3 regions of the Stenotrophomonas thermophila genome follow, and region 3 is predicted to be linked to each of the others. Evidence: predicted binding sites of a transcription regulator. Region 3 holds the regulator's gene; each other region holds the start of a gene.
What was found. The regulator FliA, encoded in region 3, starts transcription of late flagellar genes. The targets are predictions, from matches to a motif close to TAAAGTTTNNCNNNCNNNGGCCGATAA.

Region 1 (10,542 bases), on a different contig from region 3:
GCAGATCGATGCCGACCAGGGCCAGGCCATCGCGGCCCATGGTCTGGCGCATCGCGCGCAGCAGTGCGATGGCATCCTCTTCGACGAAGTTGCCCAACGTGGAGCCCGGGAAGAACAACAGGCGCCGCGCAGGCTCGCGTTCCGGTGCCGGGACGGCGACCGCGCGGGTGAAGTCGGCACAGACCGGCAGCATCTCGACGTCCGGCAGCGCCGGGGCCAGATGGTCGATGCTGGACAGCAGCGCGGCGCGCGAGATCTCGATGGGGGTGTAGGCCACGGGGTCCTGCAGCGCCGCCAGCAGCAGCGCGGTCTTGCGGCCACTGCCGCTGCCCAGCTCCACCACATGAACATGAGGACCGACGCTGCGGGCGATGTCCGGCAGCACCCGCGCCAGCAGCGCCAGCTCGGTACGCGTGGGGTAGTACTCGCAGGTCTGCGTGATCTGCTCGAACAGGCGTGAGCCGCGTGCATCGTAGAAATACTTGGATGGCAGCTGGCGCGGTGCGCGCGACAACCCGGCCACCACGTCGGTGAGGATCTGCTGGCGGCCGGGGGTGAGGTCGGTCAACGCCTGCAGCGCGTCGTGCACGGTGCTCATGTGAGGTCCCTGGCCAGGCGCAGTCCGGAGAACTGCCAGCGCGCCGGCGGCATGAAGAAATTGCGATAGCTGGCGCGCACATGGCCCCGTGGCGTGACGCAGCTGCCGCCGCGCAGCACCCATTGGCCGCACATGAACTTGCCGTTGTACTCACCGAGGTTGCCCGCGAAAGGGCGGTAGCCGGGATAGGCGCCATACGCGCTGTGAGTCCACTCCCAGACATCACCGAACAGCTGGCGCAGGCCGCTGCCCTGCCCCGCCTGCGGGTGCAGGTGATCGTCATCGGCAAAGTGGCCCCGCACCGCCTGAGACGCGGCCGCGGCCTCCCACTCGAACTCGCTGGGCAGGCGTGCCCCGGCCCAGCGGGCACAGGCATCGGCCTCGAAGTAGCTGAGATGGCAGACCGGCGCGTGCGGATCCAGTTCGCGCCAACCGCCCAGGGTGTATTCGCGCTGCAGGGTGTCATCCCAGTACAGCGGGTGCTGCCAGTCCTCGGCTTCACGCAATGCCCAGCCTTCACTGAGCCACCAGCGCGGTTCGCGGTAGCCGCCGGCATCGATGAAAGCACGGTACTCGGCATTGCTGACGGGACGTTCGGCCAGAGCATGTGCCGGCAGCAGCACGCGGTGCGGCGGCGATTCGTTGTCGTAGGCAAACGCAGCGTGCTGCGGCCAGGCTGCAGCGCCGACGGTAACGATGCGCTCGGGTGATTCGATCCAGCCCTGTGCACTGGCAGCGCCAGGGGGGGTGGGCAGGTCCTCGCGGTAGGCCGGCTGCAGCGGATTGCACCAGAACGCGTGCTTGATGTCGGTCAACAACAACTCCTGATGCTGTTGTTCGTGCTGCAGGCCCAGCTGCAGGTTGTGCAGCGCGTGTGGGTCCAGGTCACCTGCCGATAGCCGCGACTGCACCTGTGCATCGACCTGCTGGCGATAGTCATGCACCTGCTGCAGCGAGGGCCGTGAGAGGAGGCCGCGCTGCGGCCGGGCATGGGCGGGGCCGATACTCTTGTAGTAGCTGTTGAATAGGTAGTCCCATGCAGGGTCATGTGCAGGCGCAGCCGGGAAGCCGGCCAGCACGAAGCGTTCGAAGAACCAGGTGGTGTGGGCCAGGTGCCACTTGCTGGGGCTGGCATCGGCCATGCTCTGCAGCATGGCGTCCTCGGCGCTGAGCGGGCCGGCCAGTTGCATGCTGCGCGCACGCACGCGTGCGAACTGGTGGGCGAGATCGTGCTGCGGGGCAGCGACGGCGGCGGGTACGCTGTCCATGCCGACAGCATCGGTGCCGGCGGGTGAGTGCGATGTCATGGTCCGGCGTCACTTCGTTCACATGGATGGGCCTGCCGCATTCAAGAAGCCGCCCCGAACGCCGCTAACGGCAATGCTGCGGCCGCGTCGTCACCGCGCTGGAATTCCTGATTGCCCCTGCATCCGCTCCGCCAGCCTGCGCACTACCTGTTCGTGCTGCCCGCCGTGCTGGTTGCCGTGGTGCTGTGGGCGGCGTTGGGCAACGAAGACGTCGCCAGTCCGGCCCAACGCGTTCTGCCCTGGCTGCTGGCCTGCCTCGGTGCCGGCCTGGCCCTTCTCTACCACCAGGTGCGTGCGCTCTGCCTGCTGTTGGTGGTGGCAGTCATGTTCGCGCTGCTACACCAGGATGTCGGCGGCTATCTGCGCAGCGGCCATGTCAGCGCGCTGACACCGCTGCGCTTCCATGCCATCTCGGCGTGGCTGCCATTGCTGTTCGCCGGCCTGTCGTTGTGGCCGGAGCGTGGGCGGCGCAGGCACGACCTGCTGTTGCGCTCCGTCGCCAGCAGTACGGCATTGCTGATCTTCCTGCTGCTGGCCGCGCAGCAGCCGCGCGGCATGCATGATCTGCTGTCGAACCGTCATTGGGCGTGGATCCCGGCCGACTGGAACGCGCTGGCGCAGCTGCCGGCGCTGCTGTTCCTGCTGGCCACGGCGGCGCTGGGTTGGCAGGCATGGCGGCATCCGCGGCCGCTGCACACGGCTATGCTGCTGGCGCTGCTGTGCCTGTGGTGGATGCTGCCGAGGGTCTTCCTGCAGCCGGTGCTGCTGCCTGCGCTGGCCAGTGCGGCCCTGCTGCTGATGCTGGGCGCGATGCTGCAGGAGTCGTTCCACATGGCGTTCCGCGACGAACTGACCGGCTTGCCGGGGCGCCGCGCCTTCAATGAGACCCTGCAACGGGCGCGCGGCACCTACAGCATCGCGATGGTGGACGTGGACCACTTCAAATCGTTCAACGACACCCACGGCCACGACACCGGCGACGACGTGCTGCGCCTGGTGGCCTCGCGGCTGGCGCGGGTCGGTGATGGTGGACGTGCGTTCCGCTACGGCGGCGAGGAGTTCGCGGTGGTGTTCCTGGGCCAGCCGGCCGACGCCTGCATGGATGCCGTGGAAGCCTTGCGGCAGAGCATCGAGGACACCCGCATGCAGCTGCGCGACCGCAGCACCCGCAGCCGCGACGATGACGCCGGGCGTCAGCAACGCGGGCGCGGCGGCAACGGCCCGGTGGTGCAGGTGACGGTGAGCATCGGCCTGGCCGACAGCCTTGTGGACCCGCGCCCGGCAGCGGTGGTCAAGGCCGCCGACCGGGCGCTGTACGCCGCCAAGGACGGCGGCCGCAACCAGATCCGGGCGAACGCCGGACAGCGGGCTGAGGCTCAGACTGCGTCGAGGTAGTACCAGCGACCGTCGATGCGCAGGAAGCGGCTGTGTTCGGTCATCTTCACCGCGCTGCCGCCACCTACCCGGTAGCGGGCGGTGAACCTCACCTCGGCGCTGTCAGCGCCGGTGACGGTGTGCTCATGGACGGTCAGGCCCAGCCAGTGCGTACGCTGCCCGGGCGCGTCATCCAGCGACAACTCGACCGGACGCGTGTCCGGATGCCAGCTCTGGCGCAGGTAGCCTGCCAGGCCCCGCACGTACGCGCTGTAGCGCGAACGCATGAGGCGTTCGGCGTCGGGAACGGTGTCGCCGGCATGGAAACGGCCACAGCAGGCGGCGTACTCCGCGGGAATCCCGCAGGGACAGGGATCGGCAGGTTTTCGGCTCATGCGCGCATTGTCGCGCGGGGCGCCGCCAGCATCCATCGGCGAAGGGCGTATGCTGTCGCGCCCCCACCTTGATTGATCGCCGTGCTGGAACTGGTTCCCCCCGAGTTGTGGTGGCTGGTGGTGATCGCCTTCATCGCCGGTCTTGTGGATGCCGCCGTCGGTGGCGGTGGCCTGGTGCAGCTGCCGGGACTGTTCACGGTGCTGCCGCAGCAGACACCGGCGATGCTGTTCGGCACCAACAAGTTCAGTTCGATGTTCGGCACCGGTGCGGCTGCCTGGCGTTACGCGCGCAACGTGCGTTTCCCGTGGAAGCCGGTACTGTTCGCGGCTGGTACCGCCTTCATCTTCTCCTTCGCCGGGGCCACTGCGGTAAGCCTGCTGCCCAAGGACGCGGTGCGCCCGCTGGTGCTGGTCCTGCTGATCGCGATGCTGGCCTACACGCTGTGGAAGAAGGACTTCGGCGCGTTGCACCGGCCACAGGAGATCGGCCGCCGCGAACTGGTGATCGCACTGGCGATCGGTGCGGCGATCGGCTTCTACGATGGATTCTTCGGGCCGGGTACCGGCAGCTTCCTGATCTTCCTGTTCGTACGCTTCTTCGGGCTGGATTTCCTGCGCGCGTCAGCGGCATCGAAGGTCGTGAACCTGGCGACCAACGTGGCAGCGATCTCGTTCTTCGTACCAACCGGCAACATCCTGTGGCTGTTCGCGCTGCCGATGGCCGCAGCCAACATCATCGGTTCGGTGGTGGGCACGCGCCTGGCGCTGAAGGGCGGCACGCCGTTCATCCGCAAGCTGTTCGTGGGGCTGGTGGTGGTGCTGATCGCGCGGATGGCGTGGGACACGTTCCGCGGTTCGTGAAAGCGGTTGCCGGCCAGCGGCCGGCACTGCCGGGTCGTGGACCCCGCCCATGGGTGGTGCCGGCCGCTGGCCGGCATTCCCCATTCGATCGGCCGGGTCAGGCCTCGGCTTCTTCCGGTTCGTTGGCCTGCTGGCGACTGCGCTCGGGCAGCTTCAGGCGCTTGCCTTCTTCGTCGTACTCGATCAGCAACACCCCGGAGTCGTGGCGGCCGCTGATTTCGACGAAGCAGGCGCCGCCGATGAACGGTTCAAGCGTCATCACCGACTTCAGCGGGGTGGCGACCACCATCTGGAAGCCGAAGTTGTCGAAGATGTTCATCGCCAGCGCGGTGAACTCGTTGTCGGCCTTGTCGAAGGCCTCGTCGAGCACGACCGCCGCGTAGCTGGGCAGCTGGCTGTCGGCGCCGCCGAGCTGGTAGCGCAGCGCTGCCGCCAGGCAGGTGGTGGCGAGCTTCTGGCGCTGGCCACCGGACTTGCCGGCACCACTGCGGTAGATCTCCACCTGCTGGCGCGTTTCCGCATCCAGCTCGACGCCGATGAACTCCACGTGCATGCGCACGTCCAGCACCAGCTCGCGCCAGCGCTTGTCCTCGCCTTCCTGCGAGCCCAGTCGGTTGACCAGCTGGCGCAGCACGGTGAACTGCGATTCGGCCAGCTCCCGCTGCTCGGTCTGCTGCTGCGACAGCACCTCGCGCAGCTGCAGGTGGAACTCGGCAACTTCCGGCAGGCGGCGGTCGCTCAGTTCGATGGTCAGCAGCGTGCCACGGTTGAACGGCACCTGCTCCAGGCTGGCATTCACTTCATCCAGGCGCTGTCCGATCGACTTCCGGGCTTCGGCGCTGTGGCGCTGCAGGGCCAGCAGGTTGTTCTTGCTCTGGTTCTGCAGCAGATCGAAGAAGCGCTCTTCGTGCTGCGGCAGGCCATCGCGTTCCAGGCGTTCGAGGCGGGCGAGGAAGTCCTCGGCCGAGGCCACCGAGACGGTGAAGTCACCCGACTCCTCCGGCCACTGCTGGATGAAGCGGCGGAAGCAGCCGATCAGCTGGTTCTCGATGCGGTTGAGGTCCTGCTGCGAGGACGACAGCTGCTCGTTCAGCGCGTTGCTGACCTGGCGCATGTGCGCTTCGAGCGTTTCCAGGCTGAGCGGACCCTGCTCCTGCAGGCGCTCGGCAAGCCCGGCCTCCTGCTCCTGGGCCAGGGTCGGCAACACCAGTGCACGGCTCTGCTGGCGGGCGCGATCGAGACGGTCGCGCTCCTTGACCAGCTGGCCGCGTTCGACGCGAACGTCCTCATAGGTGCGGCGTGCCTGTTCGATATCCGCACGCACGGCGTCGATCTGCTTGGCCAGCCTGGCGAGGTCGGCGTTGCCTTCGCGCAGGTCGCGCAGGGTGGCTTCGATATCGCTCAGGCGCTGCTGCGGAGCGGCGATGTCGATCTCGTTCCAGCTGATGCTGACCAGCTCGTGGCAGGCCAGGCGGCGTTCGTTGTCGCGGTCACGTTGCCCGCGCAGGCGCGCGATGTCGGTCTCGCAGCTGGCGATGCGCTTGGCCAGTTCCTGGGCTTCGCGCTCGAAGGCACCGACCTTGTCGTGGTTGTTGAAGCCGAGGATCCAGCGGCGGCGGTCGCCCACTGCACTGCGGTCGTCCTTCTCGAAACGGTCACCTGGATGCTTGACCTGGCCTTCGCGGGTGATGCCGCGGTCGACGTTGCGCAGTTGCTTGGCATCCACGCATTCGTAGTCGAAGCGCTTGCCCAGCTCCCGGCGCAGCCAGCTTTCGAACACATGCTCGCGCAGTTCAAGCTTGTGCAGCAGCGATTTCGCCGAGGGTTCGCGCGCGAACGCATCATCGTTGCGGCGCACGCGGTAGTAGGTGAAGCGCATGCCCAGGTGAGTGCGGTTCACCCACTCGGCAACATCGTTGTAGTGCTTGTCGTCGACCAGCAGCGACAGCGCGAAACCGCCCAGCACGCGCTCGATGGCACCCTGCCAGCCCTGCTCTTCCGCGCGGACCTGGATCAGTTCACCTACGAACGGCAACGCTGCCTCGGCGATGCCGGTCTCTTCGGCCAGGCGCGCACGCAGCTTCTGCATCGGCGCCGGGATGTTGGACGGTGTGCGCTGCATCGCTTCGAGTTCGGCACGGACTTCGCCGAAACGGCGCTCGTCATCGCGCTTGCCACCGAGGCGATCACTGATCGCATCGTCCAGTGCCGAGGAGGCACGCTGGCGATCCTGCAGCTCGTTCTGCGCGCGCTCGACCAGTTCGGCGAAACCGTGCGCGTCGTCCGGCAGTTCGGCCCCCAGCTGCTGTGCCGCCTGGCGTGCCTGCTCGCGCTTGGCCTGGCGCCGGTCGCGCTCAGCTTCGGCACGACCCTGCTCGCGTTCCAGTTCCTCGATGCGCTCACCGCCCTGCTGGCGGCGCTGCAGCTCCAGTTCGGCCAGGCGCTCGGTGTGATTGTCCAGTGCGGCACGGCGCTGGGCTTCTTCGCCAAGCAGGCCGCGGTCACGCACGTCCATCTCGCGCAGGCGCGCTTCGATCAGCGCCTGGCGGCGGCTCTCGCGGAAGCTGTCGACGCCAAGTTTCAAGGCTTCGTCGTCACCGCGCCGGCGGTGCATTTCCTTCAGGTCGTTGTAGTAGGCGCGCGCCGGCAGCAGGGTTTCCACCTGGCGGCGGGCGGTGACCACCGCCTGGTGTGCGCCATCAAGCTCGGCGAAATCGCTGACCAGGCGCTCGGCGGCGTCGAAGGTCTTCGGCGTGTCGAGCATGAAGTCGCGCAGGAAGACGTTGAGGTCTCCCAGGTTCTTCGCCGACTGCGTCTTGTGCAGCAGGCGCAGCGCCATCTCGTTGTCGATGCCGAGCAGGTCGCGGAAGCGCTCGGCGTAGCCGGAGAAGGTGTCGAAGTGGTGCAGGTCGGACAGCTTCTGCTTGAGCTTGCGCAGGTCCAGGTCGAAACCGCCGAGGTCCTTGGCGATGTCGAACGGGCGCTCGGCGATCATGTAGTGCTTGCGCACATCACCGGCCGAGGTGCCGTTGCCGGAGATCCACAGCAGGCGCACCAGGCTGACCACGCGGCCATCACCAGCACGGTACTCCAGCACCAGTGCGGTCCAGGTCGCGCCCTTGCGCAGGTACTGGGTGGCGATTTCGCCGGTGCCGCTGTCCTGCTGGTCGGCCCACGCGCCGCGCACGTAGGACACCAGGTTGCGGTCGCGGCCACTGCGCTCGGCTTCACGCGCAGCGGCGTTGAAGTCGACGATGGCCGGTGGCGTCAGCAGCGCGGACATGGCATCGAGCAGGGTCGACTTTCCCGAGCCGGAGCGGCCGACGAACAGGAAGCCGCGCTCGGCGATCGGTACTTCGGTCAGGCCGTTGAAGGTGCCCCAGTTGTGCACCTGCAGGCGGCGCATGCGGAACTGCTGCAGGCGCGGGTCCGGCAGGCCTTCGTTGAACAGTGCGGGAGTGTGCTTGGAGATAGCCATGCGATGGTCGGGTCTCTCAGGCCTCGGCGGCCGGGGTTTCGCGCAGCTGGCGGTACACCGCCGAAAGCTGGGACACGTCTTCTGCGGAGAACAGCAGCTTCAGCGCCGGCGAGACTTCGTGGCGGTCATCCTGGCCGCTGAGGCGGGTCAGGATGTGGTTGTCCTTCATCTTCTGCACCGCCGAGGCAACGCGGCGGTTGAAGCCGGCGCGGTCGGTGGACAGGTTCTTTTCATAGATGGCCAGCGCTTCGGCCATCTCGGCGTCGGCGACCACCGCGCGGTTGCCGCGTGCATCGGCCTCGGCCAGCTGCTGGCGCAGGTACAGCAGCAGCACCGAGTCGATGAAGGTCAGCGGCGAGGTGCGCAGCAGCACCGGCGCATCAACGTCTTCGGTATCGGCTTGGCGGGTGAACGCCACGCCGCTGTCGCGGTCGAGCACCAGTTCCAGGAACAGGTCCGCCAGCGATGAGCGGATGGCCGCTTCGCTGCGGATCAGCGCGGGCCACAGCTTGGCGTGGCGCAGCTGGTCGATGCTGGGGCCGATCAGCAGCTGGCACAGCGCGCGGCGCGCATCCAGCGGCAGGCGCCCGGTGTCGCCGAGGTAGTACACGTCGTTGCCACGGCGGGGCTGCGCCATGGTCGCCGCCGGCTCGGCCTCGTAGGCGTCTTCCGCCACGTCGGCCTGCGGTGCTTCGATGGGATCTTCATGCCAGCTCATGGCGTCTCTCCTGGGTGAACCAAACCAGCGGGATGCGGGCGCGGCGGATCTGGCCGTCGCCACCGCGCCATTGCGCAAGCTCCTGCTCGCCGGCGACCACGTTGCCGAAACGCGTGCCCAGCGACAGGTAGCCGATGACGCTGCCGAGGCCCTGCGGCGCTTCGCGCTGCGACAGGGCCTGGGCGATGCTGAGCCGCGGCTGTGCATCGAGCAGGTCGTGCAGGTCGCGGCGCAGGGTGCGGAAGTCGATTTCGGACGAAGCGACCAGATCGCCGACGCTTTCCAGACTGATCGCGGCCGCGTCGTTGTACTCGACGTTGCCATCGACCTGGGCACTGCGCGGATCGTGCAGCTTCCATTGCGACCACGAACGCAGGCGGCTGGTGGTCAGCTGCAGGTCGCGGCCGATGCCGCGTTGTGCGGGGAACTCGTCACGCAGCGCCAGCGCTTCGGACTGCGCCTGCTTGAGCAGCTGGTTGAGGCGGCGCTGCTCCAGATAGCCACGGCTCTGTACGAAGCCGCGCAGGCTGCGCGCGAAGTGCTGCAGCACGTCGTGCACCTGGCCACCGCGCTCGAGCATGGTGCTGGTGAAGCCGCGCAGGAAGTTGCGCTCGTTGCGGTCCAGGCGCCGGGCAAAGCCACGCGCCAGCACCGCTTCCAGCGCGGCATCGAGCTGGGCGCTCTGCTCGGCGTCATTGAGCAGACGCCAGAAGGCCTGGAAGCTGCGCCCTGCATCACTCTCGCCGATCACGTCCACGCCTTCGAACAGCTGCGACAGCACGTCGCCGCGCTCGCCTTCATCGTCGATGATGCGTTCGCGGAACTCGCGGTTGAGCTGCTCGAAGTCATCGCGCACGCGCCGGAAATCCTCGGTCAGCTCGTCGGCCAGGCCGATGATCTGGCGCGCACGTTCCAGGGCGCGCTTGCCATCCAGCGCGGTGACGCGGCCGGCGCCGACGCGGGCGATCTCGGCGTCGATGCGGTCGCGCTCGTCGCGCAGCGCCGAGAGGCGGGCATCGGGGTCGGACTCGGTCTGGGCGGCCAGCTGCGAGAGCTGTTCGATGACCAGTGCCAGGCGGCTCTCGGTGGCGGCCACGCGAGCCTGCTCGAGGCCGTCGGCGAAGCGGATCGCCTGTAGCGCTGCGGTCGACAGCTCGTACTGTTCCTGGTCGGCGCCTTCGGGCAGGCGGCGCTCCAACCAGCCTTGGGCCAGCCAGTGCGCGATGTAGGCCTGCGCGGTCCGCGGCAGCTCGCGCGAGAGTTCGTCGCCGTTGAGCTGGTCCAGCGCACGCTGCAGGCGCTCGTTGAGCACCGACGAAGGCAACGTGCGCTCGCCGTCCATCAGCAGGCCCTGCAACAGGCCGATGATTTCCGGGGCATGGTCGGCGGCAAGCAGCTTCCACTGGGGCTGTTCGCGCAGGTGACGGTAACGGGCAATGCGTTCGCGATGCTTCATGCAGCGAAAAGAGTCATGAGGTCTGGTGGGGACAAGCAGCCACCCACGGCGGCTGCGTGGGCAGCCGTGGGCATGCCGGCCACCAGGGGCCGGCGCGGTGCGGGCAAGCGGCTCAGCGCTTGCCGCCCACTTCGATGAAGCGCAGGAACTCGGCGCGGGTACGCGCGTCGTCGCGGAAGCTGCCCAGCATCTTGGAGGTGACCATGCTGACGCCGCGCTTGTGGATGCCGCGGGTGGTCATGCATTCGTGGGCGCCTTCGACGACCACGCCGACGCCGATCGGCTGCAGCACGTCCTGGATGCACTGGGCGATCTGCGCAGTCATCTTCTCCTGCACTTGGAAACGGCGGGCGTA
Region 2 (10,542 bases), on a different contig from region 3:
TAAGCCCGGCATTCCGTTTCCCTTCCCGACGAGAGTCCCTGATGGCCACGCATGCTCCCAACCCTGACGATGCCGGAACCCCGGCGGCCGAACTGATCGATGCACGCATCGCCGCGCTGGGGGACTGGCGCGGCGAAACGCTGGCACGCGTGCGTGCGTTGATCCATGAAGCGCTGCCGGACGTACAGGAAACCTGGAAGTGGCGCGGCACGCCGGTGTGGGAGCACAACGGCATTCTGTGCACCGGCGAGACCTACAAGCAGGCAGTGAAGCTGACCTTCGCCAACGGTGCGGCGCTGGCGGACCCGAAGGGCCTGTTCAACGCCAGCCTGGAGGGCAACACGCGGCGTGCGATCGACATCCATGAAGGTGCGATGCCCGATTCCGCGGCGTTGAAGGCACTGCTGCGCGCGGCGGCGGCGTTCAATGCGGCGAAGAAGAAGAAGCGGTAGAGCCGGCCGCTGGCCGGCTGTTGCACGATGCTTCCGGAGAGGTTTGAAGGTGCCGGCCAGCGGCCGGCACTACCGCAGCGGCGCGGCATCCGGGTCGGCCACCGGCGACGGCGGGCAGGCCGGAATTTCCGACGGCGTGGCCAGCGCTTCGGCGTGTGACGGCTTGCCCAGCATCCTTGCCTTGCGCCAGCCGCCCCAGCGGTAATACGTCAGCGACAGCAGCATCGAGACCAGCGAGCTGACCGGGAAGCTCCACCAGATCGCATCGGCGCCCCAGTACGGCTGCAGCAGCTCGGCGAACGGCACGCGCACGCCCCACAGCGAGCCGGCCAGGATCAGCAGCGGCGGAAACACCGCGCCGGTGGAGCGCACTACGCCGGAGATCACGAAGCTGACGCCGAAGAACAGGAACGAGCCGATCACTACGTGGTTGAGGTGGCGCGCGATGTCCAGTGCCTGGCTGGCCGGTGGCAGGAACAGCGCCAGCAGCTGGCGATCGAACACCACCAGCGGCAGGATCAGCGCGCCGGTCAGCAGGAAGTTGAACAGCACGCCCTGGCGTGCGGTGCCGCGTACGCGGTCCCAGCGCTGCGCACCGACGTTCTGCGCCGCCATCGAAGAGCACGCCGCGCCGATCGCCATCGCCGGCATCTGCAGGTAGTTCCACAGCTGCAGGGACGCGCCGTAGCCCGCGGCGGTGTCGGTGCCGTACTGGTTGACCATGGTCATCAGCAGGATCACAGACAGCGAGATCAGCACCATCTGCAGGCCCATCGGTACGCCCTTGATCACCAGCGCCTTGAGGATGGTCAGGTCGAGCCTGAACAGGCGCATGTCGGCGCGGCCCAGCCACAGGGTGTGGCGCTTGTGCCGCATGTACAACAGCAGGCCGGCCAGCGAAAGCGTCTGCGCGATCAGCGTGGCCCACGCCGAGCCGGCGATGCCCAGCGCGGGGAGCGGCCCCATGCCGAAGATCAGTACCGGGTTCAGCACGATGTCCAGCGCCACCGATACCATCAGGAAGCGGAATGGCGTGCGCGAATCACCGGCACCGCGCAGGGCGGCGGTGAGGAAGGCGAACGCGTACAGCGTCGGCATCGCCAGGAAGATGATCTGCAGGTAGGCCTCGGCCAATGGCAGCGAGGCGGCCGGCGTGCCCATCGCCGCCAGCAGCGGATGGGCCATGAACCAACCGGCGATGGCGATGATCACCGACAGGCCGATGAAGAAGGTGGCACTGGTGCCGACCACGCGCCGCGACTGCGCGATGTCGCGCGCGCCGATCGCCTGTCCGATCAGGATGGTCGAAGCCATGCCGAAGCCGAACACCGAGCCGATCAGGAAGAACATGATGTTGTTGGCGTTCGCGGTGGCCGTCAGCGCCGCCTCGCCGAGGAAGCGCCCGACCCAGACCGCGTTCACCGAACCGTTCAGCGACTGCGCGATGTTGCCCGCCAGGATCGGCAGGGAAAACAACAGGAGATTGCGGCCGATCGGGCCGGAGGTCAGGTCAAGCGGCGCTTTGGCCATGGAGTGGTGATCGAATCCCGGGAGGCGCACACTAGCACCAAGCCGGTTTGCGGGATGTGGCAATGCATCAACGACTGCAGGTGAAGTGGAGCCTGGCGCTGGCCTTGATCGGCGCCACGCTGGCCGCATGTTCGACAGGTGACCGGCTGGGCGATGCCCAGGTGCGGCCGACCGACCGTCCCGAGTGCCTGGTCGGCAGCCAGCGCCAGGATCTGTCTGCTGGCGTACCCACGTTGATCGGGGGCAGCGGCTGCCGCACCGACCCTGACAACCCGCGTCCCCTGAACAAGCGAACGGAGTAGTCCCTGCCGATGACCGAGCTTTCCCCGTTGTCGCCCAGCGTCCGCCTGGACATCTGGCTGTGGGCGGCCCGTTTCTTCAAGACCCGCAGCCTGGCCAAGCAGGCGATCGAGACCGGCAAGGTCAGCGTCGCCGGGCAGCGCCCGAAATCCTCACGCGCGGTGCGCGTGGGCGAGCAGCTGCAGGTCGACCGCGGTGAGGAGCATTTCGAGATCCAGGTGCTCGGCCTGAGCGACCAGCGCGGTCCCGCACCCGCGGCGCAGCAGCTGTATGCCGAGAGTGAGGCCTCCAAGGCACGCCGTGCCGAACAGCGCGCGCTGCGCATCGCGGCGCGCGATGGTTTCCAACCGCCAGAGCACAAACCGGACAAGCGCGCGCGGCGGTTGATCCGCGCGCTGGGTGATATCGACGCGTTGTAGGCGTGCGCCGGGTCATTGCCCGGCGCACACAAGCCTCAGCGTTTGCCGCCCAGCAGGCTGCCGCCGATCTTCAGCAGGTCGCCGACACCGAGCTGGCCGTCACCGTCCTGGTCCAGCACGCTGCCGAGCAGGCCGCCGGCGATGCCACCCTGCTGCTGCACCTGCTGTTTTTCCTGGCCGAGGGCCTGGCTGAGCGCGCCTGCATCGGCTTGTCCGCCGCCGAGGCGCTGGGCGAGGAAGGCCATCACGATCGGTGCCAGGATCTGCAGCAGCTGGCTGGTGCGGCCGCTGTCGAGCTGGGTGGCCTGGGCCAGGCCGGTTTCCACCTTCTGCTGGCTGCCGCCGAAGATGTGGCCGAGGATGCCGGCGCCGTCGCTGGCGGCACCACCGCCACCGCCGCCCAGCACCGAACCGAGCACGCTGCCCAGGTCCAGCCCACTGTGGTTGTTCTGCAGGGCGCCGAGCAGCGCCTGCGCGCCCTGCGGCTGCGAGGCGTTGTTGCCCAGCGCGCCCATCAGCACCGGCAGTGCGGCACTGATCGCGCCGGAGGCCTGGGTATCGCTGATGCCAAGCTGCTGCGACACCTGCTGCAGCGGGGCGCCCTGCAGTTTGGCGAGAAGTTCATCGGTCAGGCTCATCTGCGGAATCCTTGATTGTGGTTGGGCGTGCAGAAGGTACGACGCGGACCGTTAAAACGGCGACGCCGCCCCACACGGAGGCGGCGTGCCGTACACGGGGCAGGGGGATCAGAGCTCGATGTCTTCGGCGCCCGGGGTGGCAGTGGGGAAGTCCGCTTCCGGCTGCGCCGGCTTGAACGGATCCGACGGCTGGCTGGCCAGCGCCTTCAGGGCCGCAGCGACGCCGGCACCGTAGGCCGGGTCGGCCTTGCTGCAGTTGTCGATGTGGCGCTGCTTGATGAAGTCCGGCGCATCGCCCAGGGCGCGGGCGGTGTTGGCGAACAGGCGGTCCTTCTGTGCCTGGTTGTAGCTGCGGAACAGGGCGCCGGGCTGGCTGAAGTAGTCGGCGTCGTCCTCACGGAAGTTCCAGAAGTCGGCGTCGCCGCGGATCTTCATCGGCGGTTCGCGGTACTGCGGCTGTTCCTGCCACTGGCCGTAGCTGTTCGGTTCGTAATGCGGCAGGCCGCCGTAGTTGCCATCCACGCGCATCGCACCGTCGCGGTGGTTGCTGTGCACCGGGCAGCGTGCGGCGTTGACCGGAATCTGGTGATGGTTCACGCCCAGGCGATAACGCTGCGCATCGGAATAGGCGAACAGGCGTGCCTGCAGCATCTTGTCCGGCGACGGGCCGATGCCCGGCACCAGGTTGCTCGGCGCGAACGCCGACTGCTCCACGTCCTGGTACCAGTTGACCGGGTTGCGGTTCAGTTCGAACTGGCCCACTTCGATCAGCGGGTAATCGCTCTTCGGCCACACCTTGGTCAGGTCGAACGGATGGATGCGGTAGGTTTCCGCTTCCAGCTCCGGCATGACCTGGATGAACAGCTTCCACTTCGGGAAGTCGCCCTTCTCGATCGCGGCGAACAGGTCGCGGCCGTGGCTTTCGCGGTCATGGCCGACCAGGATCTGCGCCTGTGCGTCGGTCAGCGATTCGATGCCCTGCTGGCTGACGAAGTGGAACTTGACCCAGAAGCGTTCGCTGTCGGCGTTGGTGAAGCTGTAGGTATGCGAGCCGAAACCGTGCATGTGGCGGAAGCTGCGCGGGATGCCGCGGTCGCTCATCACCACGGTCACCTGCAGCAGGGCCTCGGGCAGCAGAGTCCAGAAATCCCAGTTGTTGCGCGCGCTGCGCAGGTTGGTATGCGGGTCGCGCTTCACGGCCTTGTTGAGGTCGGCGAACTTGCGCGGGTCGCGCAGGAAGAACACCGGCGTGTTGTTGCCGACCAGGTCCCAGTTGCCTTCTTCGGTGTAGAACTTCAGTGCGAAGCCGCGGATGTCACGCTCGGCGTCGGCGGCACCACGCTCGCCGGCCACCGTGGTGAAGCGCGCGAACATCTCGGTCTGCTTGCCCACCTTCTCGAACAGCTTGGCGCGCGTGTACCGGGTGATGTCGTGGGTGACGGTGAAGGTACCGAACGCGCCCGAGCCCTTGGCGTGCATGCGGCGCTCGGGAATGATCTCGCGGTTGAGGTTGGCCAGCTTTTCCAGCAGCCACACGTCTTCCATCAGCAGCGGGCCGCGCGGGCCAGCGGTCCTGCTGTTCTGGTTGTCCACCACCGGTGCGCCGAAGGCCGTGGTCATCGGCGTGACCGGATCGTCGCCGTGCTTCTGCTTCGGCGTGGTGCTCAGTTCACGCTGCTGCTGGGCGCCTTCTGCCGGCGACGGAGCGGTGTGATACGGGCACTTGGGACTGGTGTTATCGGACTGGCTCATGGCTGGCTCCTGCGGGTGAAGACGGCGGTGGAACATCTTCACTCGACTTTAGCTAGGGCCAGATGAAATGAATAATCGAATGATCCGTTCAGGCTGATAGTTTCTGTCAATTGAAACGTGGAATAGGATTTGCAGAGCCTTTCGGACGGCCGCCCGCGCTGTGGCGGGAGCCGGGGCCGGGCGCGGCAGTCCTAGAGCAGCGCCTTTAGGCGGTACAACGCTTCCAGCGCCTGCTTCGGGGTCAGCTCATCGGGGTCGATGGCCGCCAGCGCTTCCTGTGCCTTGTTCGATGGCGCGGCGAACAGCCCGAACTGCTGCGGGGCATCCAGCGCCTGCGGCGCCAGCTCGGCGGCATGGCTCTCCCCGCCGCGCTGCTCCAGTTCGGCCAGGCGACGCCGTGCCTGGGCCACGGTGGCGCGCGGCAGGCCGGCCAGTGCCGCCACCTGCAGGCCGAAACTGCGGTTGGCCGGGCCATCCTTGACCGCGTGCATGAACACCAGCGCCTCGCCGTGCTCGACCGCATCCAGGTGCACGTTGGCGATGCCGCTGCGGCCGCCTTCGTACTGTTCGTCGGCCAGCGCGGTCAGTTCGAAGTAGTGGGTGGCGAACAGCGTGTAGCAGCGGTTCTGGTAGGCCAGGTGACGGGCCACCGCGTCGGCCAGCGCCAAGCCATCGTAGGTGGAGGTGCCGCGGCCGATCTCGTCCATCAGCACCAGCGAATGGGTGGTGGCGTGGTGCAGGATGTAGCTGGTCTCGGCCATCTCGACCATGAAGGTCGACTGCCCGCGGGCCAGGTCATCACCCGCGCCGATGCGGGTCAGGATGCGGTCGATGGGACCGATCACCGCACGGCTGGCCGGCACGAAGCTGCCGATGTGGGCCAGCAGCACGATCAGCGCGTTCTGCCGCATGTAGGTCGATTTACCGCCCATGTTCGGGCCGGTGATGACCAGCATGCGACGGTCGGGATGCAGGTCCAGGTCGTTCGGTTCGAACGGCTGCTCGCGCACCGCTTCGACCACCGGGTGGCGGCCACGCTCGATCTTCAGGCACGGTGCCGTTTCCAGTTGCGGCCGCGACCAGTCCAGTGCCTGCGCGCGCTCGGCGAAGGCGGCCAGCACGTCCAGTTCGCTCAGCGCAGCGGCACACTGCTTCAACGGTTCCAGCTGTTCGCCGAGGGTATCCAGCAGCTGCTCGTACAGGTACTTCTCGCGAGACAGCGAACGGTCGCGCGCGGACAGCACCTTGTCTTCGAACGCCTTCAGCTCTTCGGTGATGTAGCGCTCGGCATTGGTCAGTGTCTGGCGGCGGGTGTAGTGCACCGGCGCGCGGTCGGACTGGCCCTTGCTGATCTCGATGTAGTAGCCGTGCACGCGGTTGTAGCCCACCTTCAGGGTGGGAATGCCGCTGCTTTCGCGTTCGCGCTGTTCCAGGTCCACCAGGAACTGGTCGGCGTGGGTGGACAGGCGGCGCAGCTCGTCCAGTTCCTCATCGAAGCCGTCAGCCAGCACGCCGCCGTCGCTCAGTTTCAGCGGCGGCATTTCGGCGATGGCACTGGCCAGCAGCTGCGCGCACGCATCGTGTTCACCAAGTGCGGCATGCAGGGCCTGCAGGCGCGGTGAGTCCAGCGGTGCCAGCACCTCGCGCACGGCCGGCAGCAGCCCCAGGCCGTCGCGCAGCGTGGAGAAGTCGCGCGGGCGCGCCGAGCGCAGCGCAACGCGGGTGAGGATGCGTTCCAGGTCGCCCAGGCGGCGGAACTGCTCGCGGATGTCGGCGTCCGCGCCGCGATCGATCAGGGTTTCCACCGCATGGTGGCGCTGCACCAGCACCTCGCGCAGGCGCAGCGGACGATGCAGCCAGCGGCGCAGCAGGCGCCCGCCCATCGGCGTGACCGTACTGTCGAGCACGCCCAGCAGGGTGTTGCGGGTATCCCCGTCCACGCGCGTATCCAGCTCCAGGTGGCGGCGGGTGGCGGCGTTCATCGCGATCGCCTCGCCGGCGGTTTCCATCGCGATCGAGGTCAGGTGCGGCAGGCGCTGCTTCTGGGTCTCCTCGACATAGCCGAGCAGAGCGCCCGCGGCTGCGGTCGCGCGCGGCTTGTCATCGATGCCGAAGCCGCTCAGGTCATGCAGCTTGAAAAACGCCAGCAGCTGGCGGCGGCCGCTGTCGGCGTCGAACAGCCACGGTGCGCGGCGGCGCACCCCGGTGCGCTGGCGCAGGAACTCCGGCCAGTTCTCCTCGTCCGGCACCAGCAGCTCGGCCGGTTCCAGGCGGGCCAGTTCGGCTTCCAGAGCGTCGTCGGTTTCCACTTCATTGACCAGGAAGCGCCCGCCGGCCAGGTCGGCCCAGGCCAGGCCGTAGCCCTGCTTGCTGCGCGAGAGCGCCATCAGCAGGGTATCGCGGCGCTCATCCAGCAGCGCCTCGTCGGTGACCGTGCCGGGCGTGACGATACGCACCACCTTGCGTTCCACCAGGCCCTTGGCCAGCGCGGGATCGCCGATCTGCTCGCAGATCGCCACCGACTCGCCCAGCGCCACCAGCCGTGCCAGGTAGCCTTCGTACGCGTGCACCGGCACGCCGGCCATCGGGATCGGTGCGCCACCGGAACTGCCACGCTGGGTCAGGGTGATGTCGAGCAGGCGCGCGGCCTTGCGCGCGTCGTCGTAGAACAGCTCGTAGAAATCGCCCATGCGGAAGAACAGCAGCAGGTCCGGATATTCGGACTTGGCTGCGAAGAACTGCTTCATCAACGGGGTATGTTCGGCGGACTTGTCTTTGGACATGGGACTCGTGAATCAGGGCGTCCGGCCGCGCCGGAGGGCGGCGGCAGCGGAGCCGGTACAGGGCCGTCCATGGTAACTGCTGGGGCGCAGGGCTGCCGCCACTGGTGGCAGGCCGGTGCGGCACGAAAAAGGGTTCAGGCCGGGACCAGGGTGATCTGCCGATGGCTGTCGAAGATCTGCATGACGATCTCGAAGTAGGTCGCGCCCTCGCCCTGTCGCACCGCCTGCAGCCGGCGGGCGATCGCCCGCGCGTTGAAGCTGCCTGGTGCGTCCAGCTTGGCCTGCAGCCACTGGCAGGTCGCCTCCACGCCCAGCGCCGCACGGCTGTGGGCGATATCGCGCCAGATCAGCGTGGCCTGCGCGTGGCCAGCCAGTGCGCCATAGCCGCCATGCAGCAGGTCGTCCAGTGCGTCCAGGCTCGGCCCGAGCTGCCATGCCTCGCCGGCCATGAACACGCGGTTGATCTCCGTGTAAAGGCTGGCGATGTCATCAATGGCGGCGCCTTCAATCTGCAGGACGAGAGTCATGCGCGGACTGTAGCGTAGTCCGCGCTGTTGTTGATGGCCCAGCACGAGAGAGCTTTGCGCGGTCGCTCCGGGCCGAATGCCATATGGCATCGCGGTGCGCCTTTGCCACAGGTCACGACGGACGTCGAAGGATGCGTAGAGGGCCAGCGACGATGCGAATCATTGCACCGGCTACGTGGTGGCTTGCTCTGCAGTGGGCGGACGCCACGCCGCCATGCATCATCTGCATCGGTCATGGATGCCAGGGAATACTCCGGAGAAACACCGATACTGAGCGCGAGTTCATGGGGCTCTCCCGAGAAGGTATCGAACGTTCTTTCCCAGGCCAGAGGCGGAAGGAAGCGTGGCACATGCCTCTGATGGCTTCTTCGCAGCCCAAGTTAATGCTGGCCACCCGTTCTCCATGCGCCGTCACCAGCTCGCAAAATGAATAACCCGCATTCAGGTCGAATATTGGGTGGTCCGATGCACGTTTGCAATGCGCGGCTGCAGGAATCTGCCGGTGCGCGGTTTTCACAACAGCCCGCACATTTCAGGATATCTGGATCGATACAATAATATCGGCCCATAAAGTTTCCCCTGCCTGCGCCGCCATCGACCGTACGGCCATTGATCAAGGGAATTGAGATGCTCGCCTTACGCAACCTCCGAGTTGGATCCCGGCTGGGCGCCGGGTTTGGTTTGCTGCTGCTGTTCATCGTCGCCATCGTCGGCCTGGCGTTGTACGGAAATCACCTGAAGTCCACCCAGTTCGAGAAAGTGGTGGACGTCAACATGGTGAAAATGCGGTTGTTGAACGAGATGCTGGATACCAATAATGCGGTGCTGATGCAGCGCCGGCTGATGGTGATCAAGCGCGGTGAGGATTTCGACAGGGATTATCGGAAGGCGCAGGAGCTGTCGCAGGCTTACGACGCCATATGGGCCAAGTACATCAAGATTCCGCGTGATGCCACCGGCGATACGCTGGTCGCGCGGATCGACGCGGCACGCAGGGCCACCGACGCGTCCACCCGGCAACTGCATGAGCGCATGAAGGACGGCGATTTCGACGGTGCAGCCAAGGAGCTGCTTGCCGAGCAGGGCCTGGCGACGGCCTGGAACGAGGCGATCTCCACCCTGCTGCGGCACCAGGAGGTGCTGACGGCGCGCAGCCGCGAGGACTACCGCGCGACCGAGGCGTGGACCGGCACCTTGTCGATCGTGTTCGGCGTGCTGAGCCTGATACTCGGCTCGCTGGCCGCATGGGCCATCACCCGCAGCCTGACCCGGCCGCTGGAGGGAGCCGTGAAGCTCGCCAATGGCATCGCCAACGGGCGGCTGGACAGCAGCATCGACGCCTCCGGCAACGATGAGGTGACGCAGCTGCTCAGGTCGATGCAGCGCATGCAGGCGCAATTGCAGTCTGTGATGGCGGCACAGGGGGAACTGGCTCGCCAGCACGATGCGGGCAGCCTCAGCTATCGCATGGATGAGAGCGCCTTCCCCGGTGACTACGGGCGCATGGTGCACGAGACCAATGCGCTGGTCGGCTCGCATGTGCAGGTGCAGAACCGGTTGATCGAAGTAATGAAGCACTACGCCCGGGGCGATCTGTCGGTAGACATGGATCCTCTGCCGGGCGAGAAGGCCGCGATCACCCAGGCGATGGACGAGACCAAGGCCAGCCTGTCAGCGATCAACGGTGAGATCCGCAGGCTGGCGACGGCAGCAGCGGCGGGGGACTTCAGCCTGCGCGGTGACGAGCAGCGCTTCGCTCACGATTTCCACGACATGGTGGCCGGGCTCAACCGGCTGATGCAGACCACCGACGAGAACCTGGTGCAGGTATCGAGCCTGTTGCAGTCCATCTCGCGCGGTGACCTGACCGTGCGCATGCAGGGGGACTTCCACGGGGTGTTCGCCCGGATGCGCGATGACTGCAACGCCACCGTCGATCAGCTCACGCAGATCGTCGGCCGCATCCAGGCCAGCGCGTCCAGCATCAACTTGGCGGCAGGCGAGATCGCCGCGGGCAACACCGACCTGTCGCGGCGCACCGAGCAGCAGGCGGCGAACCTGGAAGAGACTGCGGCGTCGATGGAGGAACTGACCTCCACCGTGAAGCAGAATGCCGAGCACGCACGCCAGGCCAATCAACT
Region 3 (10,542 bases):
TGCCGCAGTGCCCGTGATGTCCGAGAACGAATCCGCCGGCGAAAAGACCGAACAACCCACCGAAAAACGCCTGCGCGACGCCCGCGAACAGGGCAACCTGCCGCGCTCGCGCGAACTGGGCACGGCCGCCGTGTTCGGCGCCGGCGTGCTGGCGGTGATGGCCATGAGTGGCTCGATCGGACGCGGTGCCAGCGCCTGGATGAAGCAGGCGCTGAGCCCGGAACAGAGCCTGCGGCAGAACCCGAAGGAACTGTTCGGCCACTTCGGCGACCTGCTGCTGCAGTTCATGCTGGTGATCGCACCGCTGGTGCTGGTCTGCCTGCTGGCCAGCTTCGTCGCCCCGCTGGTGATGGGCGGCCTGCGCTGGTCGCAGAAGGCGTTGATGCCCGACATCAACCGCATGAACCCGATGAGCGGGCTCAAGCGCCTGTACGGCCCGGAGGCCATTGCCGAGTTCACCAAATCGCTGCTGCGCGTGGCCTTCGTCGGCGTCGCCGCCGGGCTGGTGGTCTGGACCGGCTTTGACACCCTGCGCGGCCTGATCCACCGCCCGCTGGAGACGGCCATCACCGACGGCCTCGGCTTCACCCTGCGCCTGCTGCTGGCCACCGCCGGCGCGATGCTGGTGCTGGCCGCCATCGACGCGCCGTACCAGCGCTGGAACTGGATGCGCAAGCTGAAGATGACCCGGGAAGAGCTGCGCCGGGAAATGAAGGAAAGCGAGGGCAGCCCCGAGGTCAAGGGCCGCATCCGCCAGCTGCAGCAGCAGATGGCCAACCGCCGGATGATGGAAGCGGTACCGACGGCGGACGTGGTGGTGGTCAACCCCACCCACTACGCGGTGGCCCTGAAGTACGAGGGCGGCGCCATGAACGCCCCCACCGTGGTCGCCCTGGGCGTGGACGAGACCGCCCTGCGCATCCGTGAAGTGGCCGACGGCAACAAGGTCGCGATCGTCTCTGCCCCACCTTTGGCACGCGCCTTGTATCGGGAGGGCCAACTCGGAAAGGAAATCCCCGTGAGACTGTATTCGGCCGTCGCCCAGGTCCTGTCCTACGTCTACCAGCTGCGCGCGTGGCGCACTGGCCCGATGCCGGACGCCCCGCACATCCAGGTGGATGAATTCGGCAAGGGAGGCCGCCCGTGAGCGCCCAGCCCTCCACCGGCTTCAACACCCGCCGCGCCCTGGAAATGATCCGCCAGGGTCTTGGCGCGCCGCTGATCGTGCTGGCCCTGCTGGCCATGGTCGTGGTGCCGCTGGCCGCGCCGGTGCTCGATGCGCTGTTCACCTTCAACATTGCCATCTCGCTGATGGTGCTGCTGGCGGTGGTCTACGTGAAGCGCCCGCTGGACTTCACCATCTTCCCGATCGTGCTGCTGATCACCACCATGCTGCGGCTGGCGCTGAACGTGGCCTCCACCCGCGTGATCCTGCTGAACGGCCAGAACGGCCACGATGCCGCGGGCAAGGTCATCGCCGCCTTCGGCGAATTCGTGATCGGCGGCAACTACGCGGTCGGCATCGTGGTGTTCGCGATCCTGACCATCATCAATTTCGTGGTCATCACCAAGGGCGCCGGCCGGGTCTCGGAAGTGACCGCGCGCTTCATCCTCGACGCGATGCCCGGCAAGCAGATGGCGATCGACGCCGACCTCAACGCCGGTTTGCTGACGCGTGAAGAAGCCAAGCTGCGCCGCGAAGAAGTCCGCGAGGAAGCCGACTTCTACGGTGCGATGGACGGTGCCAGCAAGTTCATCCGCGGCGACGCCATCGCCGGCATCCTGATCCTGTTCATCAACATGCTCGGCGGCCTGGCCGTGGGTGTGCTGCAGCATGGCATGCCCTTCGGTGAAGCCGCTGCCACCTACACCCTGTTGTCGATCGGTGACGGCCTGGTGGCCCAGCTGCCGGCGCTGCTGGTCTCCAGTGCGGTGGCGATGCTGGTCACCCGCGCCTCGCGCTCGCAGGACATGGCCCAGGCCATGACCGGCCAGGTGTTCGGCCAGTACCGGGCGCTGGCGATCACCGCCGGCATCATCGGCCTGGTGGGCCTGGTGCCGGGCATGCCCAACGTCGCTTTCCTGACGCTGGCGTCGATCCTCGGCTTCATTGCCTGGAAGCTGTACCGCAAGACCCAGGCCCCCGCCGCCGATGCCGCCGCAACGGGCAAGGACCCGGCGGCGCTCAGCGCCCTCGGCCGCCCGGCCGCGCCGGCGCCCACCGCCGAACTGAGCTGGGACGAACTGCGCCCGGTCGATCCGCTGGGCCTGGAGGTCGGCTACCGGCTGATTCCGCTGGTGGACAGCAACCAGGGCGGCGAACTGATGGCGCGCATCAAGGGCGTGCGCCGCAAGCTGACCCAGGATGTCGGCTTCCTGATTCCATCGGTACACATCCGCGACAACCTGGAACTGCCCGCCAACGGCTACCGCGTGCTGGTGCACGGCGTGCCGGTGGCCACCGCCGAGATCCACCCCGACCGCGAGCTCGCGCTGGACCCGGGCAGCGCGCTTGGCACGCTGGAAGGCATCGCCGGCAAGGACCCCGCGTTCGGCCTCGATGCCACCTGGATCCAACCGCACCAGCGTGCCCAGGCCGAAACGCTGGGCTACACGGTGGTCGACCCGGCCACCGTGGTCGCCACCCACCTTTCGCACCTGATCCGCGAGCACGCACCTGAGTTGCTCGGCCATGAGGAAGTGCAACACCTGCTGGCCAACCTGGCCAAGAGCGCGCCCAAGCTCGTCGAAGATCTGACGCCGAAGGCGCTGCCGCTGTCGGCGGTGGTGCGCGTGCTGCAGAACCTGCTGGTCGAGCGCATTCCGATCCGCCAGCTGCGCAAGATCGCCGAGGCACTGGTCGAACATGCGCCCAGCAGCCAGGACCCGGCCGTGCTGACCGCCGCCGTGCGCACCGCCCTGGGCCGCTTCATCGTGCAGGAGATCGCCGGAATGTCGGCGGAGCTGCCGGTGTTCACCCTCAACCCGCAATTGGAACGTGTCTTGCAGGAGTCCACGCAGGGCAACGGCGCCGCGCTGGAACCCGGACTCGCTGAGCGACTGCACCAGAGCCTGGCCGAATGTGTCAGCAAGCAGGAAGCCCGCAACGAGCCCGCGGTCGTGCTGGTACCTGGCCCGGTGCGCGCCGCGCTGGCACGCCTGGTCCGCCACAGCGTTCCGTCGCTGTCGGTCCTGGCCTACAGCGAGGTGCCGGAGGACAAGCGCCTGAAGCTGGTCGGAACGATCAGCTGACGCCGCCCGCCGACGCGCCAGAAAACAGACACCACCTTCGAACCAACGCAACAGACAGATACCAAGGGGAACCCGCACCGTGCAGACCACCGACCACCCGAGTTCCCCAGCCGCCACTCCGCCGTCTTCGCCTCGTGACCACAGCATGAAAATCAAACGATTCGTCGCCGCCGACATGCGCTCGGCCATGAACCTGGTGCGCAAGGAACATGGTCCTGACGCCGTGATCCTGTCCAACCGCCGGATCGAGGAAGGCGTCGAGATCGTCGCCGCGGCCAACTATGACGAGAGCGCCGTGCAGCGTGCACTGGAAGCCTCGCGCCGTGATGTCGCACCGCCGCCGGCACCCAAGCCGCGCACCGCTGCTGACGCGGTGATCGCCGCGGTCACCCGCCGCCGCAGCAGCACCCCCGCGCCGGAACCGGTCGCCGCCACCACCTCGGCCGTGGCCGCCCTCGCCCGTGCGGCCGTTGGGGCCACCGGCCGTACCCTGGACAGCGCCGACGAGATCGTGCCGACCCGTGGCAGCACTGGCTTCGCCGCCACCCTGGCGCGCGCCGCCGTCAACGAACCGGCGCTGCCCGAACAGAGCTTCGCCCCGTTCGCCGAGGCCATCGTTGCACCGGCCGCCACCGTGCCGGCCAACCGCGCCCGCTTCCAGATCGACCCGCCGCGCGACATGCATCACGAAAGCGTGGCCCCGGCCGTGCAGCCGCCGCCGCTGCCGACCGCTGCCGTGACCGAAGCGCAGCTCGGGATCGCCGCCAGCGAACCGGCAGCGGCCGAAGCCGCCGGCGAAGCCAGCCCGGCCCCCATGCTGGCCCCGGCACCGACGCTGACCGTGGTTGCCCAGGACGACGCCGAGATCCGCCAGCTGCGCCAGGAAGTGGCCGGCATGCGCCAGGTGATCGAGCGCGAGATGAACCGCTTCACCGACGAGCGCCTGCGTGGCAGCCCGGTGCGCGCCACCGCGCTGGACCTGATGGACGAGTACGGTTTCGACGCCGGGCTGGCCCGCGACGTGGCCATGCAGATCCCGCTGGAGACCGAAGCCCATCGTGGCCGCGGCCTGATGCTGGGGCTGATCTCGCGCAAGCTGCCGATCGCCCCGGTCGACCCGCTGGAAGAAGGCGGCGTGATCGCCCTGGTCGGCCCGACCGGCGCCGGCAAGACCACCACCATCGCCAAGCTGGCCTCGCGCTTCGCCGAGAAGCATGCGCCGCGCGACGTGGCCCTGGTGACCACCGATACCACCCGCATCGGCGCCCGCGAGCAGCTGTACGGCTACGGCCGCCAGCTCGGCATCGCGGTGCACGAGGCCAACAGCGGCACCGACCTGGACCAGCTGCTGGAACGCCTGAAGGACTACAAGCTGGTGCTGATCGACACCGCCGGCCTGGGCCCGCGCGACCGCGCGCTGGCCGCGCAGCTGCAGTGGCTGCGCGCCGCCCGGCAGGTACGCACCCTACTGGTGCTGCCGGCCAACACCAGCTTCGGCGACATGGACGAGGTGGTCCGCCGCTTCGGCGCCGCCAACCTGCAGGGCCTGGTGCTGAGCAAGCTGGACGAGACCGGCCGCTTCGGCAACGCCCTGTCGGTGGCCGTGGACCACGCCCTCCCGATCACCTGGGTGACCGATGGCCAGGACGTTCCGGAGGACCTGCACCGGGCCAGTGCGGCCAATCTCGTACTTCGCCTTGAAGATTTGCGCCGCGCGGCCGATATGCCCTGCAACCCGGAGTTGAACCATGCCGTCGCGTGAGTACGCCAAGCTGACCAAGACCTTCCCGCTGTCGGCCACCCGCAGCGAGCCGCTCGGCCCTGTGCGCACCATCGCGGTAACCGGCGGCAAGGGCGGCGTGGGCAAGACCAACGTCTCGGCCAACCTGGCTGTGGCGCTGGCGGGCATGGGCAAGCGCACGCTGCTGCTGGACGCCGACCTGGGCCTGGCCAACATCGACGTGATCCTGGGCTTGAACCCCACCTTTACGCTGGCCGACCTGGTGGCCGGCCGCTGCTCGCTGGACGACGTCATCGTCGAAGGCCCGAACGGCGTGCTGGTGGTCCCGGCCGCTTCCGGCCGCCGGCACATGGCCGAGCTGGCCCCGGCCGAGCATGTCGGCCTGGTCAACGTGTTCTCCGAACTGGAACGCGAGCTGGACATCATGGTGGTCGATACCGCCGCCGGCATCACCGACGGCGTGCTGACCTTCTGCCAGGCCGCGCAGGACACCGTGGTGGTGGTCTGTGACGAACCGGCCTCGATCACCGACGCCTACGCACTGATCAAGGTGCTTTCTCGCGAACGCGGCGTGGACCGCATCCAGGTAGTGGCCAACATGGTGCGCGACCCCAACGAGGGCCGCGTGCTGTACGAAAAGCTGACCCGCGTCTGCGAGAAGTTCCTCGCCGATGTCTCGCTGAACTACCTGGGCTGCGTGCCGCAGGATGACTGGCTGCGCCTGTCGGTGCAGCGCCAGCAGCCGGTGGTGAAGGCCTATCCGTCCAGCCCGGCCGCGCTGGCGATCACCGAGATCGCGCGTCGCACCGCACGCTGGCAGGCGCCGACCGAACCGCGTGGCGGCGTCGAGTTCTTCCTCGAGCGCATCCTCAAGCAGCGCGGGGTGGCCGCATGAAAGGCGCAGCCCAGTACAGGGAAGTCCAGCGCTCGGCGGCCAACGAGGTCATCGCCCAGCATTCGGACCTGGTGCGGCGCATCGCCCACCACCTGGCCGCGCGGTTGCCGGCCAGCGTTGAAGTGGACGACCTGATCCAGGCCGGCATGATGGGCCTGATCGAAGCGTCGCGCAGCTACGACGCCGACCAGGGCGCCTCGTTCGAGACCTATGCCTCGATCCGCATCCGCGGTTCGATGATCGACGAGATCCGCCGTGGCGACTGGGTGCCGCGCTCGGTGCACCGCCGTGCACGCGATGCCGCCGCCACCATCCGCCGCCTGGAACAGAGCACCGGCCGTGCCGCCAGCGCCACCGAAGTGGCCGCCGCGATGGAGATGCCGCTGCCCGAATACCTGCGGTTGATGGAAGACGCCGCACGTGGCCAGGTGCTGAGCCTGGAGTCGCGCATCGAGGACCAGGGCGAGCTGGACACCGTCGCCCAGGGCGGCCCGACGCCGCAGCAGGTGCTGGAGCGTGGTGAATTCGGCCGCGAGCTGGGCAAGGCCATCGGCCACCTGCCCGAGCGCGAACAGCTGGTGCTCTCGCTCTACTACGAGCAGGAACTGAACCTGAAGGAGATCGGCGCGGTGCTCGGCGTGAGCGAGTCGCGGGTCTGCCAGATCCACGGCCAGGCGGTGCTGCGCCTGCGTGGCCGGCTCAAGATTTTCGAGGCGGCGGACGCCGGCCTGGAAGAATGAACATGCCCGAGGCGGCTGCCCCCGGCCGCCCGGAATGAACAACAAAGGAACTCTGCTTTGAACAAGAACATGCGCATCCTGATCGTCGATGACTTCTCGACCATGCGTCGGATCGTCAAGAACCTGCTGGGCGATCTGGGCTTCACCAATACCGCCGAAGCCGAGGACGGGCATGCCGCGCTGTCGCTGCTGCAGAGCCAGCCGTTCGATTTCGTGGTCACCGACTGGAACATGCCGGTGATGACCGGCATCGAGCTGCTGAAGGCGATCCGTGCCGATGCCAAGCTGAAGACCCTGCCAGTGCTGATGGTCACCGCCGAAGCCAAGCGCGAACAGATCATCGAAGCCGCCCAGAACGGCGTGAACGGCTACATCATCAAGCCGTTCACTGCGCAGACGCTGGAAGAGAAGCTCGGCAAGATCTTCGAACGCCTGGCGGCCAGCGCCTGATGGATACCACGGTCGACAAGAGCGCCCTCGCCCTGCGCCTGCAGGAAGCCCTGGACGCACTCGAGTCCGGTGACGAGGCCGCCTGGCGGCAGCGCATCGACGGACTGGTCGCGCTGCGTACGCAGCCGATGATGAGCGGCCTCTCGCGGCTGGCCCGCGAGCTGGGGCAGGCACTGGGTGAGCTGCCGACTGTGCCCAGCGAGGCCGGTGAGCTGGACGACGCCTGCGCACGCCTGGACCACGTGGTGGCGATGACCGAACAGGCCACCCACCTCACCCTGGACCTGGCCGAGGAATGCCGCAGCCTGACCGAACAGCTGCGTGCCGAAGGCCTGCAGCCAGGCCAGGACGCGCAGCTCGAGCGCATCCGCCACAACCTGACCGAGATCGCCCTGACCCAGAGCTACCAGGACCTGACCGGGCAGATCATCCGTCGCGTGGTCGGCATCGTCCGCCGCGTGCACGAGGGCTTCGGCGCACTCGGCCTGCCGCCGGAACAGCATCGCACCGACCCGGCACTGGCCGGGCCGGCACTGAAGGGACTGGACCGCCACGCGGTCTCGCAGAACGACGCCGACGACCTGTTGTCGGATCTGGGGCTGTAAGCATGAGCGCGGTATCCGACGACATCACTGCCGATTTCATCATCGAGGCGCAGGAGATCCTGGACCGCCTCGGCGAACAGCTGGTGTCGCTGGAGCAGGCACCGCAGGACAGCGACCAGCTCAATGCGGTGTTCCGCGGCTACCACACGCTCAAGGGCGGCGCCGGCTTCCTCGGCGTCACTGCCATGGTCGAGCTGTGCCACGCCGCTGAGGAGGCGCTGGGCGCGGCGCGCGCCGGCCAGGCCGTGCTGCAGGCCCACCACTTCGACGCGGCCCAGCAATCACTGGATTACCTGCAGTCGATGCTGGACGCCGTGTCGTCCGGCACCGAGCCGGGCTATGCGCCGCCGGACCTGATCGCCCAGTTCGACGTGCACGGGGGGGCCGTGGCTGCGCCCGCCGCCGCAGCAGCACCCGCCGCGGGGGGCAGCGACCTGATCACCGACGACGAATTCGAGGCGCTGCTCGACCAGCTGCACGGTGGCAATGCTCCGACTGCGATCGCGCCGGCAAAAAAAGCCGACGACGGCCTGATCAGCGAGGACGAGTTCGAAGCCCTGCTCGACCAGTTGCACGGTGGCGCCGCACCGGGTGCCAAGCCTGCTGCAGTCCTGGCACCGGCGCCGGCGCCCGCGCCGCGCCCGGTCGCTGCACCGGCACCCGTGGCCAAGCCGGCGGCCAAGCCGCTGGCCGAGGCCGAACACACGGTGCGCGTTGATACCAAACGCCTGGACGCGATCGTCAACCTGATCGGCGAACTGGTGCTGTCGCGCAATCGGCTCAAGACCCTGCGTGCACGCCTGCGCGATGAAGAGCTGGACCGCGCCGTGTCGACGCTGGATATCGCCACCGCGCGCCTGCAATCGGCGGTGATGCGCACCCGCATGCAGCCGGTGGGCAAGGTCTTCTCGCGGTTCCCCAAGGTCGCCCGCGACGTTGCCCGCTCGCTGAAGAAGGAAGTGGACCTGGAGCTGATCGGTGCCGAGACCGAGCTCGACCGCAACCTGGTCGAGGCCCTGGCCGACCCGCTGGTGCACCTGGTCCGCAACGCCATCGACCACGGTGTGGAAATGCCCGACCTGCGCGAGGCGCAGGGCAAGCCGCGGATGGGCCATGTACGCCTGTCGGCGCAGCAGGAAGGTGACTACGTCAGCATCGAGGTGCAGGACGATGGCGCCGGCATCGACCCGGAGAAGCTGCGCGCGAAGGCGCGTGAGAAAGGCCTGATCGATCCGGAAGCCGCCGCCCGCCTGAGCAGCGAGGAATGCCTGCACCTGGTGTTCCTGCCCGGCTTCTCGACCAAGCAGCAGGTCACCGACATCTCCGGCCGTGGCGTCGGCATGGACGTGGTGCAGTCGCGCATCCGCGAACTGAGCGGCCAGATCCAGATCCAGTCGGAACTGGGTCGTGGCAGCCGCTTCCTGATCCGCGTGCCGCTCACCCTCGCGATCCTGCCGACCCTGCTGGTGCAGGCCGGCGAGGACGTCTACGCGCTACCGCTGGCACGCGTGATGGAAGTGCTGCACGCGCCGCGCACCTCGCTGGGCTGGTTCGATGGCCGCGCCGTGCTTGATCGCCGCTCGCACACCCTGCCGCTGGTCGACCTGCGCCAGTGGCTGGATGTGACGCCGGCCGCGTCAACCCTGCTGACCATCGTGGTGCTGCAGGCCGGCGAAGCCCGCTTCGGGCTGGTCGTGGACCAGGTGCGCGGGCGTGAGGAAGTGGTCATCAAGCCACTGCCGAAGGCCCTGCGCGGCCTGCGCGGTTATGCCGGTGCAACCTTGATCGGCGACGGTCGCATGGCCCTGATCCTGGACGTGGACGGGCTGCGTTGAACCCCGCCAGGGCCATGCCCGGCGACCCGAAAAACTGTGACTACCGTCTGTACGCGATCTACCGGTGTCTCAAGTCCCATTCATACACGCCGATACCGGAACCATGGATAGACTCAGCCTCATTGGACTCTTTCTCGCCCTGGCCTCGCTGGTCGGCGGCAGCATCCTCAAGGGCGCCGGCCTGGCGTCGTTGTGGTCGCCTGCGGCGTTCGTGATCGTCATCGTCGGCACCGTTGCCGCGATCCTGCTGCATACCTCGCCGGCGGTGTTCAAGCATGCGTTCAAGATCGTGCGCTGGGTCGTGCGCCCGCCGCACAGCGATCGCCGTGAACTGATCCAGCAGATCGTCGAGTGGAGCAACATCGCCCGCCGCCAGGGCCTGCTGGGCCTGGAATCGCAGGTGGAAGCGCAGCAGGACCCGTTCCTGCGCAAGGGCCTGCAGCTGCTGGTGGACGGCGTCGAGCCCGAATCGATGCGGCACATGCTGGAAATCGAACTGGGCAGCCAGGAACACCAGGACCAGGCCGGCGCCAAGGTCTTCGAAGCGATGGGCATCTACGCCCCGACCCTCGGCATCATCGGCGCCGTGCTCGGCCTGATCGCGGTGATGAAGAACCTGGCCGACCCGAGCAAGCTCGGCCACGGCATCGCCGCAGCATTCACCGCCACCATCTACGGCATCGCCTCGGCCAACCTGCTGTTCCTGCCGGTGGCTGCCAAGCTCAAGAGTGTGATCTCGCACAACACCCGCGACCGCGAAATGGTCATTGAAGGCCTGATTTCCATCGCCCAGGGCGAGAACCCGCGCAACATCGAAACCAACCTTTCCGGCTTCCTGCACTGACATGGCCCGCCGCAAGCACCACGAAGAGCACGCCAACCATGAAGCATGGGCGATCCCCTATGCCGACCTGATGACGCTGCTGCTCGCCTTCTTCGTGGTCATGTACGCGATCTCCTCGGTCAACGAGGGCAAGTACCGGATCATGGCCGACGCGCTCACCGATGCCTTCGGTGGCGCACC

Region 1: a site for FliA is predicted at 1,947-1,973, ahead of BN1263_RS17875 (GGDEF domain-containing protein). Genes of this name have one in related genera too.
Region 2: a site for FliA is predicted at 8,970-8,996, ahead of BN1263_RS18635 (methyl-accepting chemotaxis protein). Genes of this name have one in related genera too.

Annotation. Positions count from the first base shown of each region.
Region 1 covers NZ_CVIW01000062.1:5,110-15,651, forward strand. Annotated here, with positions in the region: gene egtD (L-histidine N(alpha)-methyltransferase) at 1-598, opposite strand, end outside; gene egtB (ergothioneine biosynthesis protein EgtB) at 595-1,866, opposite strand; gene BN1263_RS17875 (GGDEF domain-containing protein) at 2,017-3,300, shown strand; gene BN1263_RS17880 (YchJ family protein) at 3,282-3,674, opposite strand; gene BN1263_RS17885 (sulfite exporter TauE/SafE family protein) at 3,756-4,535, shown strand; gene BN1263_RS17890 (ATP-binding protein) at 4,633-8,013, opposite strand; gene BN1263_RS17895 (DUF4194 domain-containing protein) at 8,030-8,731, opposite strand; gene BN1263_RS17900 (DUF3375 domain-containing protein) at 8,718-10,187, opposite strand; gene folE (GTP cyclohydrolase I FolE) at 10,300-10,542, opposite strand, start outside.
Region 2 covers NZ_CVIW01000063.1:5,833-16,374, forward strand. Annotated here, with positions in the region: gene BN1263_RS18590 (DUF1801 domain-containing protein) at 1-3, shown strand, start outside; gene BN1263_RS18595 (DUF1801 domain-containing protein) at 42-452, shown strand; gene BN1263_RS18600 (MATE family efflux transporter) at 522-1,982, opposite strand; gene BN1263_RS18605 (hypothetical protein) at 2,045-2,284, shown strand; gene hslR (Hsp15 family ribosome-associated heat shock protein) at 2,294-2,701, shown strand; gene BN1263_RS18615 (DUF937 domain-containing protein) at 2,737-3,339, opposite strand; gene BN1263_RS18620 (catalase) at 3,448-5,091, opposite strand; gene mutS (DNA mismatch repair protein MutS) at 5,283-7,874, opposite strand; gene BN1263_RS18630 (barstar family protein) at 8,009-8,401, opposite strand; gene BN1263_RS18635 (methyl-accepting chemotaxis protein) at 9,029-10,542, shown strand, end outside.
Region 3 covers NZ_CVIW01000008.1:7,620-18,161, reverse strand. Annotated here, with positions in the region: gene flhB (flagellar biosynthesis protein FlhB) at 17-1,147, shown strand; gene flhA (flagellar biosynthesis protein FlhA) at 1,192-3,252, shown strand; gene flhF (flagellar biosynthesis GTPase FlhF) at 3,398-5,014, shown strand; gene BN1263_RS05200 (MinD/ParA family ATP-binding protein) at 5,001-5,888, shown strand; gene BN1263_RS05195 (RNA polymerase sigma factor FliA) at 5,885-6,628, shown strand; gene cheY (chemotaxis response regulator CheY) at 6,686-7,078, shown strand; gene BN1263_RS05185 (protein phosphatase CheZ) at 7,078-7,683, shown strand; gene BN1263_RS05180 (chemotaxis protein CheA) at 7,686-9,518, shown strand; gene BN1263_RS05175 (flagellar motor protein) at 9,622-10,362, shown strand; gene motD (flagellar motor protein MotD) at 10,364-10,542, shown strand, end outside.